Eleftheria terrae: one gene and its partner. The protein of the gene in region 1 interacts with the protein of each later gene in a pairwise test. Links are inferred from orthologs where the notes say so. Each region holds a gene or a part of one and is shown on either strand. Other genes may lie near its edges.

What was found. The genes of interacting proteins can lie anywhere in the genome.
Region 2: the proteins of grxD (region 1) and N7L95_RS02355 interact in binary tests that used the Escherichia coli proteins (3 or more experiments, as listed by UniProt). The link is inferred for Eleftheria terrae from one-to-one orthologs.

Annotation. Positions count from the first base shown.
Region 1 is NZ_CP106951.1:2,339,610-2,345,735, reverse strand. Bases 3,436-6,126 are described here. They hold grxD (Grx4 family monothiol glutaredoxin), read right to left. Parts: upstream 5,093-6,126; coding sequence 4,778-5,092; downstream 3,436-4,777. Other genes in these bases: prmC (peptide chain release factor N(5)-glutamine methyltransferase), read right to left, coding at 6,110-6,126; N7L95_RS10205 (hypothetical protein), read right to left, coding at 5,230-5,895; N7L95_RS10215 (UbiX family flavin prenyltransferase), read right to left, coding at 4,165-4,728; N7L95_RS10220 (lytic transglycosylase domain-containing protein), read left to right, coding at 3,561-4,133; N7L95_RS10225 (proline--tRNA ligase), read left to right, coding at 3,436-3,456. In the rest of the region: proB (glutamate 5-kinase), read left to right, coding at 1-961; N7L95_RS10230 (RNA pyrophosphohydrolase), read right to left, coding at 987-1,589; more of N7L95_RS10225, read left to right, coding at 1,711-3,435. UniProt on the Escherichia coli protein: Monothiol glutaredoxin involved in the biogenesis of iron-sulfur clusters.
Region 2 is NZ_CP106951.1:450,555-455,965, reverse strand. What follows is about bases 1-2,837. They hold N7L95_RS02355 (BolA family protein), read left to right. Parts: upstream 1-1,204; coding sequence 1,205-1,471; downstream 1,472-2,837. Other genes in these bases: N7L95_RS02345 (acyl-CoA thioesterase), read right to left, coding at 2,425-2,837; N7L95_RS02350 (peptidylprolyl isomerase), read left to right, coding at 1,560-2,369; N7L95_RS02360 (septation protein A), read left to right, coding at 574-1,203; msrB (peptide-methionine (R)-S-oxide reductase MsrB), read left to right, coding at 120-527; N7L95_RS02370 (protein adenylyltransferase SelO), read left to right, coding at 1-123. Outside these bases: more of N7L95_RS02345, read right to left, coding at 2,838-2,874; N7L95_RS02340 (DMT family transporter), read right to left, coding at 2,980-3,888; N7L95_RS02335 (hypothetical protein), read right to left, coding at 3,938-4,963. UniProt on the Escherichia coli protein: Transcriptional regulator that plays an important role in general stress response. Has many effects on cell morphology, cell growth and cell division. Acts by regulating the transcription of many genes, including dacA (PBP-5), dacC (PBP-6), ampC and mreB.

The DNA of each region.
Region 1 (6,126 bases):
CAGCGGCGCCATTGCCGAAGGCATGAAGCGCCTGGGCTGGGCGGCCCGGCCGAAGGAGCTGCACGAGTTGCAGGCGGCGGCAGCGGTCGGGCAGATGGGACTGGCCCAGATCTACGAGACGCAGCTGCGCGAATACGGCATGGGCAGTGCACAGGTGCTGCTGACACATGCCGACCTGGCCGACCGGGAGCGCTACCTCAACGCCCGCTCGACGCTGCTGACGCTGCTGCGGCTGCGCGTGCTGCCGGTCATCAACGAGAACGACACGGTGGTCACCGACGAGATCAAGTTCGGTGACAACGACACGCTGGGTGCCCTGGTGGCCAACCTGGTGGAAGCGGACGCGCTGGTGATCCTGACCGACCAGAAAGGCCTGTACTCGGCCGATCCCCGCAAGGACCCCTCAGCTCGCTTCATCGACGAGGCGGAGGCCGGCACGCCGGAACTGGAGCGCATGGCCGGCGGGGCGGGCTCCAGCATCGGCAAGGGCGGCATGATCACCAAGATCCTTGCCGCCAAGCGTGCCGCCGGCAGTGGCGCTTCCACCGTCATTGCCTGGGGGCGCGAGCCCGACGTCTTGCTGCGGCTGGCTGCAGGCGAGCCAATCGGCACCTTGCTGCATGCGCGCACGCCCAAGCTCGCCGCGCGCAAGCAATGGATGGCCGACCATCTGCAACTGCGAGGCGCCGTGGTGATCGATGCGGGCGCCGTTGCAAAGCTGCGCGACGAAGGCAAAAGCCTGCTGCCGATCGGCATGGTGGAGGTGGCGGGCGAGTTCGCGCGCGGCGACGTCATCGCGGTGCGTTCGGCCGACGGGCTGGAGGTGGCCCGCGGCCTCGCCAACTACTCCAGCAGCGAGGCGCGGCTGATCGCGCGCAAGCCGTCCAGCGAGTTCGAGCGCCTGCTGGGCTTCACCGGCGAGCCGGAGATGATCCACCGCGACAACCTGGTGCTGGCCTGACGCGGGGCAGGCGACAGCGGCTGCCTCAGGCGCCGCTGTTGAGCTCGTCGTCGCTCGGGTCGGCCAGCACCTGGGCGGCACCGCGCTCCAGGCGCGGCTCCTCGCGCGGTGAGTGGGGGCGCATGCCGCCGCGCAGGTAGCGGTTGTGGTGGTTGGCGCGCGGCAGGAAGCGCGCCAATTCAGTCAGCGCCATCTGGTAGACGTCGCGCTTGAACTCGATCACCACGTCCAGCGGCACCCAGTACTCGTTCCAGCGCCAGGCGTCGAACTCAGGATGGTCCGTCGCCCTCAGGTTCATGTCGCAATCGCGGCCGGTCAGCTGCAGCAGGAACCAGATCTGTTTCTGGCCCCGGTAGTGGCCGCGGGCGTCGCGGCGGATGTAGTGCTCGGGCACCTCGTAGCGCAACCAGTCCCGGGTCCGGGCGAGGATGCGCACGTGCTCGGGCAGGAGCCCGACTTCTTCGTGCAGCTCACGGTACATCGCCTGCTCGGGGCTCTCACCGTGTTTGATGCCCCCTTGGGGGAACTGCCAAGAGTGCGTGCGGATCCGCTTGCCCCAAAAAACCTGGTTCCTCTGGTTGAGCAGGATGATGCCGACGTTGGGCCGGAAGCCTTCCCTGTCGAGCATAATCAAACCTCAATTTTGTCAACTGAAACCATTATTGCACCGGCGGGTGCGGTTTCAACCCCCTCCGTAGTCCTCAGCCTCCTGCTTGCCCGGCCTGCTCGGGTCAGGCCATGATCCATCCATGAAAGCCTCTCAGTTTTTTATTTCCACTCTGAAAGAAGCGCCTGCCGATGCGGAGGTCGTGAGCCACAAGCTGATGATGCGCGCCGGCCTGATCAAGCGGCTCGGCGCCGGCATCTACAACTACATGCCGATGGGCCTGCGAGTCATCCGAAAGGTGGAGAACATCATCCGTGAGGAGATGAACCGGGCCGGTGCGGTGGAGCTGTTGATGCCGGTGGTGCAGCCGGCCGAGCTGTGGCAGGAGACCGGGCGCTGGGACAAGATGGGCCCCGAGCTGCTGCGGGTGAAGGATCGGCACGAGCGCGACTTCATCATCCAGCCGACGTCGGAGGAGGTCATCACCGACATCGCGCGGCAGGAACTGCGCAGCTACCGCCAGCTGCCGAAAAATTTCTATCACATCCAAACCAAGTTCCGCGACGAGCGCCGGCCTCGTTTCGGCATCATGCGCGGGCGCGAGTTCACGATGAAGGACGCCTATTCCTTCGACCGTGACGTCGAGTCGGCCGGCCGCAGCTACGACGCGATGTACGCCGCCTACTGTCGCATCTTCGACCGCCTGGGCCTGACGTACCGCGCGGTGGCGGCCGACACCGGCGCGATCGGCGGCGACCGCTCGCACGAGTTCCAGGTGATTGCCGAGACCGGCGAGGACGCGATCGTCTACAGCCCGCAGTCGGACTATGCCGCCAACATCGAGCTGGCCGAGGCCGTTTCGCTGCTGCCCTCGCGCGCAGCGCCGACCCAGGCCATGGAGCGCACCGCGACGCCGGGCAAGAGCACCTGCGCCGCGGTGGCCGAGCTGCTGGGCTTGCCGCTGTCGCAGACCGTGAAGTCGCTGGTGCTTGCCACCGACGAGAAGAACGCGGCTGGCGACATCACCAAGACCACCGTCTGGCTGCTGCTGGTGCGCGGCGACCACGACCTGAACGAAGTCAAGGCGGGCAAGGTCGACGGCCTGAAGGCGGGTTTCCGCTTCGCCACCGAGGCGGAGATCGCGGCCCATTTCGGCTGCCGGCCCGGTTATCTGGGCCCGGTCGGCCTCAAGCACCCGGTGAAGGTCGTGGCGGACCGGACGGTAGCCAACATGGCCGACTTCGTCTGCGGTGCCAACGAGGCCGACTACCACCTGACCGGGGTGAACTGGGGCCGCGACCTGCCCGAGCCCGACCTGGTGGCCGACCTGCGCAACGTGGTGGAGGGGGATCCCTCGCCCGATGGCCAGGGCACGCTCGCCATCCAGCGCGGCATCGAGGTGGGCCACGTGTTCTACCTTGGCACCAAGTACTCGGCAGCGATGAATGCCAACTACCTGGACGAGAACGGCAAGCCGCGCCCGATGGAGATGGGCTGCTACGGCATCGGCGTGACGCGCATCCTGGGCGCGGCCATCGAGCAGAACCACGACGAGCGCGGCATCATCTGGCCGACCGCGATGGCGCCTTTCGCGGTGGTGATCTGCCCGATCGGCATGGATCGCTCGGCCGAGGTCCAGGCCGCCGCGCAACAGCTGCATGATGAGCTGGCCGGGCTGGGCGTGGACGTGCTGCTGGACGATCGCGGCGAGCGCCCGGGCGCCATGTTCGCCGACTGGGAACTGATCGGTGTGCCGCACCGGGTGGTCATCTCCGACCGCGGCCTGAAGGAAGGCAAGCTCGAATACCAGGGCCGCCGCGATGCACAGGCCACCGCAGTGCCGCCCGCCGAAGTGCTGGCCCTGCTGAAGGGCAAGCTGGCGGCATGAGGCCGGTGCCGGGCCGCCGTGGGGCGGAGGCCACCGCCGCACCGCTGGATGAGGCTGGCGCCGTGAGGCGGCGCCTCGTGCTGGGCGGCGGCGCGGCTGCCTGCATGGCCGCCGGCCTGCCACTGCCGGCGCGCGCCGGCGGGCAGGTCGAGGAGCCGCTGGCCAACGCGGTGAAGACGGCGTTGTCGGCGGCGGTGGCCAATACCGCGCCACCGAAGGCGGTGTTCACGAACATCGAGGATCGGCTGCGCTACCTGCGCTGGCTGGGTGCGATGAGCGAGCGGCTGTCCAAGCGCAAGCTCGACACCCAGACCCGGCTCGAATTCCTGGAGACGGTCTGGTACGAGAGCCGTCGCGCCGGGCTGGAGACGGCGCTGGTGCTGGGCCTGATCCAGGTGGAAAGCGGCTTCCGCAAGTACGCCATCAGCAGCGTCGGCGCTCGCGGCTACATGCAGGTGATGCCGTTCTGGACCCGGCTGATCGGCGACGGCGACCCGAACAAGCTCTTCCACATGCAGACCAACCTGCGCTTCGGCTGCGTGATCCTGCGCCACTACCTCGACATCGAGCGTGGCGATCTCTTCCTCAGCCTGGGCCGCTACAACGGGAGCCGCGGGCGCTCGCCGTACCCGGACGCGGTGTTTGCGTCGCGCCGGCTCTGGGAGTATCGGGAATAGGGGCAGAAGCGGCGGCCGCGCCCGGCCCGGCTCAAAGGCCCTGCCATTCGCGCGGGCGCGCCTGCGGCAGGCCCACCAGTGCCAATGCGCGCTCCACCGTGTCGTCGACCAGCTGGTCGATGCTTTGTGGCCGGTGGTAGAAGGCCGGCAGCGGCGGAAAGACGATGCCGCCCATCTCGGTGACCGCGGTCATGTTGCGCAGGTGGGCCAGGTTGAAGGGGGTCTCGCGCACCATCAGCAGCAGGCGCCGGCGTTCCTTGAGGGTCACGTCGGCCGCCCGGGTCAGCAGGTTGTCACACAGGCCGTGGGCCACCGCGGCCAGTGTCTTCATCGAGCAGGGCGCCACCAGCATGCCATCGGCCGCGAAGCTGCCGCTGGCGATCGCCGCGCCGATGTCGGCCGGGTTGTGAGCGACATCGGCCAGCGCCTCGAGTTCGCGCCGGTCGAGGCCCAGTTCATGGTGCACGTTGAGAATGCCGGCCGGCGTGGCCACCAGGTGGGTCTGCACGCCCAGCGCGCGCAGGCGCTGCAGCAGGCGCACGCCGTAGATGGCGCCGCTGGCGCCGGTGATGCCGACAACGAGGCGGCCGCTCATCGCAGAACCGCACCTGAGCGGGCGACGGGTGCCGGGCGGGGACTGGCGTTCACGCGGCGCGCAGCACGTCCTGCAGCTCGCCGGCCTGGTACATCTCCATCATGATGTCCGAGCCGCCGATGAATTCGCCATCGACGTAGAGCTGGGGGATGGTTGGCCAGTTGGCATATTCCTTCACGCCCTGGCGGATTTCTTCGTCCTCCAGCACGTTGACCGTCTTCAGGTCGGTCACGCCGCAGGCCTTGATGATCTGGACGGCGCGGCCGGAGAAGCCGCACATCGGAAATTGCGCAGTGCCCTTCATGAAGAGCACCACCCGGTGGTTCTTGACGAGATCGTCGATGCGTTGCTGAACGTCGCTCATGGTGGTTGTGAATAGAGGATCGGGAATCAGCCCACTTTATAGAGCAAATCAGTGCGCCGCCCTTTGCGCTGGCGCGATGTCCGAGCGCATGCCTGCGGCGTTACCGCCGCGGTGGCGCGCGTCGCGGCAGACCGCGATCAGAACGAGTACGACACCCCCACCTGCACCAGCGGCGACAGCCGCCAGTCGCCCAGCAGCCGCGGCAGGTCGAGTTCACCGTCGCGGCGGCCCTCTTCGCTGATGAACCAGGCGCTGCCGGCGTCGTTGCCCAGCTTGATGTTGGACTTGGGCTTGAGCATCACCACGCCGACGTCGGCGAAGAAGCCCCAGCCGCCGGCGGCGGCCAGCTCCGAGTAGCCCATGCCCAGGTAGGGCAGGGCGCTGCTGCGCTTTTCCACGCCCAGGGTGGGCGAGGTGCGGGCGCCGCTGCTGGCCAGGCTCAGGCCGTGGCCGCTGCCTTGGCTGGCGGCCAGGCGCGGGGCATCGGCCCCCAGGACGCCGCCCGTGGCCCGCAGCCCCAGGTCGCGGCGGAAGTAGAAGTCGCCCAGCACCGACCAGTCGCTCCAGGCCGGGCGGGACTCGCTGTAGGCGGCGGTCCGGCGCAGGCCGGGACGGGTGAGGTAGCGCGCCACGCCAGGCGCCGGAGCGTCTTCGGCGGTATGGCCAAGCGGGACGGCCTGCGAGAAGTGCAGGCCCGGACCCTCCACCCGCACGGCCAGCACCGCCTCGGCGGCGCTGGCGGGCAGGCCGAGTGCCGCAGCGGCACCGGCAGCGACAAGGTGAACCAACCGGGACAGCTTCATGGCTCGCTCCTTGCAATACATGCCGCCTCCCGCAGGAGCGGGCGGCATGCACGTGGCACAACGATGATGAAGTGATCGTAGACCTGCCCGCCGTCCTCGCCAAGAGGGCAGAACGAAGTTGTCTGCCTTCATTTCGGGAGGCCGCGCGTCGCTGCGCGGGGTGCCGCTGTTTGGTCCGCTGGCGCCGGCGATGTGGGGGTCGTGGCCGGGCGCGTCAGCGCCGGCGGCCTC
Region 2 (5,411 bases), 1.9 Mb from region 1 along the record:
GAGGAAGTGCGCCGCCTGCGCCGCGTGCTGGAGCGTCCCTACGACGAGCAGCCCGAACACGAGGCCTATGCGGGCTTCCCGCCTGACTGGGCGCAAACGTTGGAGGTATCCTGTTCGTCATGAGCAAGGACCACGAGATCAAGAAGAGCGACGAGGAATGGCGCCAGCAGCTCGACCCGCTGCAATACCAGGTGACGCGGCATGCCGCGACCGAGCGCCCCTTCACCGGCAAGTACTGGGACCACCAGGCCGACGGCGTCTACCGCTGCGTCTGCTGCGGCGAACCCTTGTTCGATTCGTCCAGCAAGTTCGACGCCGGCTGCGGCTGGCCCAGCTACTTCGAGCCGCTGGCCGAGGACGCGATCGACCGCGAGATGGACCACAGCCACGGCATGGTCCGGGTCGAGGTCACCTGTCGCCGCTGTGGTGCGCACCTGGGCCACGTGTTCGATGACGGGCCGCAACCCACCGGCTTGCGCTACTGCATCAATTCCGCCGCGTTAGACTTCGCCGAACGAAAAGACTGATAAGGGCCGGCGGCCGCCTGCACGCAGCGCGGTCCGCACACAAGCGATGAAACTCCTGTTCGACTTCCTGCCGGTGATCCTGTTCTTCGGCATGTTCAAGTACGCCGAGGGGCATGCCGACTGGGCTGCCACCGCGGCCACCGACTGGCTGGGCTTCATGGTCTCGGGCGGTGTGGTGGGCGCCAAGGAGGCGCCGGTGCTGCTGGCCACCGTGGTGGTCATTGCAGCCACCGCGGCGCAGATCGCCTGGCAGCTCGCGCGCGGCCGCAAGATCGACAAGATGCTGTGGGTCAGCCTGATCCTGGTCACGGTGCTGGGCGGCGCAACGATCTGGTTCCACAGCGAGACCTTCATCAAGTGGAAGCCCAGCGTGCTGTACTGGGTGACGGGCGCGGCCTTCTGGATCAGCCACACGCTGTTCCGCAAGAACCTGCTGCAGGCCCTGATGAGCACCCAGGTCGAGCTGCCCGCCTCGGTGTGGCAGCGCCTTAATTTCGCCTGGATCGCCTTTTTCGGTCTGATGGGTTTGCTGAATATCTACGTGGCCTACAGCTACTCGACCGCCACCTGGGTCAACTTCAAGCTGTTCGGCAGCCTGGGGCTGATGGTGTTGTTCATGCTGGGCCAGGGGGTCTACCTCAGCCGGCATATCAAGAGTGAAGAGCAGCAGCCCTGAAATGAGTGTCACCGCCCAGCAGATTGAAGCTGCACTGCAGGCCGGCCTGGCCCCCGTACAGCTGCGCGTGCAGGACGACAGCCACCTGCATGCCGGCCATGCCGGCGCTCGTGAAGGTCGGCATTTTTCGGTTCATGTCGTCAGCGAACGCTTTTGCGGTTTGTCACGGCTGGCGCGGCATCGGCTCGTGTATAGTGCCCTGATGCCTTTGATTCCCCAGGGTATTCACGCCCTTGCCATACAGGCTCATACGCCCGACGAAGTTTGAATTCCTCGCAGCGCGCTACCGGGTTTCAACCGGCATTTCATGATTGAAGCATTGCGCTGCCCTCCCCTTTTCGACCAGAGAGGTTTCCATGAAGAAAACTAGTTTCGCGCTCGGCGCGTTGAGCCTGGCTCTGAGCGCTGCATTGCTGGCCCCGGTGGCTGCCTCGGCGCAGAACATCGCCATCGTCAACGGCAAGGCCGTGCCCAAGGAGCGGGCCGACGCGCTGATCAGCCAGATCTCCAAGCAAGGCCAGCCGGTCACGCCCGAGCTCGAAAAGCAGGTCAAGGACGAAGTCGTGCTGCGTGAGATCTTCCTGCAGGAAGCCGAGAAGCGCGGCCTGAACAGCTCCGACAGCTACAAGCAGCAGCTCGAGCTGGCCCGCCAGACCCTGCTGATCCGCGAACTGTTCGCCGACTACCAGAAGACCAATCCGGTGACCGACGCCGAAGTCCAGGCCGAATACGACAAGTTCAAGGGCCAGGCCGGTGACAAGGAATACCGCGCCCGCCACATCCTGGTGGAGAAGGAAGACCAGGCCAAGAAGCTGATCACCCAGATCAAGGGCGGCGCCAAGTTCGAGGACCTGGCAAAGAAGAACTCGAAGGACACCGGCTCTGCCACCAACGGCGGTGACCTGGACTGGGCGGCACCGGGCAGCTATGTGCCGGAGTTCTCGCAAGCCATGGTGGGCCTGAAGAAGGGTGAAGTCACCCCGACGCCGGTGAAATCGCAGTTCGGCTACCACATCATCAAGCTGGAAGATGTGCGCGACGCCAAGGTGCCGTCCATCGATGAAGTGAAGCCGCAGATCCAGCAGAGCCTGACGCAGCAGAAGATGGCCAAGTTCCGCGACGACCTGCGCAACAACGCCAAGACGGACTACAAGTTCGCCCAGTGATGACCGGCCTGCGGGCCGCTCCAGAGAAAGGCGCCCCGCGGGGCGCCTTTTTCATTCAGGACGCCGCAGCCGCCGGCGGTGCCACGGGCGGCATCAGGGCGCGCAAGCGGGCCAGGGCCGGCTCGGACAAGGCTTGCGAGCGACGCGTCGCCTCGTTCACCTGGACGATCACCGTCTGGCCACTGGCCACCAGGCGCGCGTCCTGGAACACCGCCTGTTCCAGCGTGATCGAGCTGCGTCCCACGGCGGCCACCCGGGTGCCGATGTCGACCCGGCCCGGCCAGTGCACCTCGCTGACGAATTCGAGCGTGAGGCGCGCCAGTACGAAGGCGCTGCCTGCCTCGGCCAGCGGCGCGTCCGGGTCGTAGAGGATCTCGACGCGGCCGGTCTCCAGCAAGGTGGCGAACACCGCGTTGTTCACATGGCCCTGGCGGTCGGTGTCCCCGTAGCGCAGCTTGTCGTAGCTGCGGCAAGGAAAGTCGTCGAGGCGAAGCGATGTGGTCATGTCAGGCTCCTGGGCAGCGGCGGGGGTACGCAGGCAAGGCGGGGCAGACCACCGGCCGCAGGGCCGGCGTGCGCAGGCCGAGTGTGGCCAAGCGGGCTGGGACGGTCAAGAACGGCCGGGAGCGGCGGCAGGCGGTGAGCGCCCGTCCAGCAGCGACAGCAGCATGCCGCCGGTCACCACCGCCAGGCCGAGCACCGCGAATGGTGCAGGCCATTCGCCGAGCAGGAAGGCGGCCAGCATCGTCGCCATGCCCGGCACCAGCGCCGCAAACAGGGCCCCCCGGGCCGGCCCCAGGTGATAGACCGCCTGGCTGTAGAAGAACAAGGCCACGATGGAGACCAGCACGCCCTGGTAGACGCCTTGCACCAGCACGTCGTGCAGCGGCGCCTGCAGCAAGGCCGGCCCGCGCAGCAGCAGGTAAGGCGGAAGGTAGAGCACCATCGACGCCACCGAGACCAGCGCAGTGGCATGGAAGGGCTGCACGCCACACGCCTTCGACGTGACCGTGTAGACCGCCCACATCAACCCGCCCAGCAGGAAGGCGGCATGCACGCCGATGCTGCCGCTGCCCGCACCGCGCAGACCCTGCAGGCCGATCAGCAGCACGCCGAGCAGGATGAGCGCCACGCCGCCCAGGGCGCGGCCGCCGAGCCGCGTGTGCAGGACCCGGGCACTGAGGAGCACCGAAAACAGGATCATGCTGCCCGGCGTGATCACCGCAAAATGCTCCACGGGCGCCCGGGCCAGCCCCAGCGCGACCACCAGCATGTAGGGCGCACCGATGCCCACCACCATCAGCGCGAGGGCGCTCCAGCTCACCCCGCCTCGGCCGGCCCGCATCAGGTAGGGCAGCAACACCAGGCCGGACACGCCAAAGCGCAAGGCGGTGACGTCGAAGCCGTCAAGCGCCGTGCGGGCCACGCCAAGCCGGGTCACCACCGGAAAGGCGCCCCAGATCAAGGCAGACAGCAGGCCGTAGATCACGCCTTCGGCGCGGGCCGAGGGTGGGTTCATCAAGGGCGCCTTTCATCACGCGGGCAAGGCCGGTAGGGCCGCTCGTCCGTCACAATCGCTCGACCCGCACCGAGCCGGAGCCGCCACGGCGGCGCAGGTAGGCGTATTCGAGGTCATTGAGCATCATCTGTGCACGCGGCAGGTGGCGCGAGGCATAGCCGAGACTGGTCAGGAAGTGCGCCAGCTCCTCATGCTCCTGCGGGTCCGCATCGACATCGACTCGGCTCACGTCGAGGTTGCCGCGGGCCGACAAGGCCTGCAGGTAATGGTCGTCGATGACCCGAAAGGCCGCACCGATGCTCAGTCCCCGGGCATTGAGGACCTTGTGCCATTCGAACGGCAGGTTGAGCAGCACATCGCCAGGCTCCAGGTAGACCAGGTCATGCTCGAAGCTCGCTCCCGGCGCCTCGCGGCCGCTGCTGCTGGAGAACAGCCGGTCGTACTCCTCGAACTGCTCACCGAGGCGGGGCGGCCGGGTCATCCAGCGCTTGCGGCCGGCCACCATCACGAAGATGTTGAGCGTCGGGAACATGTGCCAGTCGCTGCCCACCGCGCCGCGGCTGGGCTCGCCGTATTCCTGGTTGCTGTGGCCAAAGAACATGTGCCCGCTGACCCGCCAGCCGGGCACCTGGCACCAGCCGGAGCGGAACAGCTCGTCCTTGAGGCGGTTGAAGGCGAGCTTGCCCCATTCATAGGGGTCGTTGTAGCCCGACGAGATGGTGCCCAGGTGGGAGTAGACGTCCAGCCGGCGCTCGAAGATGTCGTCGAGGAACTCCGTGCCGGTGCCAAGCTTGCCGGTCACGTAGTTGTAGTCCGAACTGCCGTCCTCGGCCCGCATCGACACCGGCCCTTCGCCGTGCTTGACGCGCCACTGCAGCGTTTCTCGGCCGTCGACCGCCTCGTAAAAGGCACGGCCGGCCAGTTTTTCTTCGATGACCAGCATTTGACGAAACAGCGCCGGCCTGGAAAAGCCATCAGTGAATCGAGCGATGTTTTCGCGGGTCAAGGTCACTTGGTGGCTCGGCGGATCAATCACATTGATATAGGCATGAGACAGTTGGTCTTGGTGCAACATGGCTGCGTCCTTTCACCCGCCTGTCACGATATTGAGACAGCGGGGAAACCGATCACGAAGAGAACCAGCCGGGACTGGCTCTGGCGGCCAGCAAGGTGGGTTCGGCGGGCATTGGTACCTGACCAGTGCGAGAAATGCGTCACCTGGTGCCCTTGCCTTCCGATGAAAGGGACGCGCGAGAAAACTGCCTACTGTGCGTGTTGCCCTGTGGGAGTGAATCAACCGCTGTTCTTTGCTGCGCTCGATCCGCCCAATCCAACCTTGCCGAGGAACGACGGTACACGTTATGCGGCAGTGCACAAGCCGGACAATTGGTTTTGAATATCGTCACGGCGAGAACCATCAGCAGTCGTGCCGCAAAAGCATGCGGGAGGCCTCGCTTTGCCGCCCCACAACTTCAGGGGCGCCCCCTGTTGATCGACAGCACGGCATTTAAATGGAGGGTGTT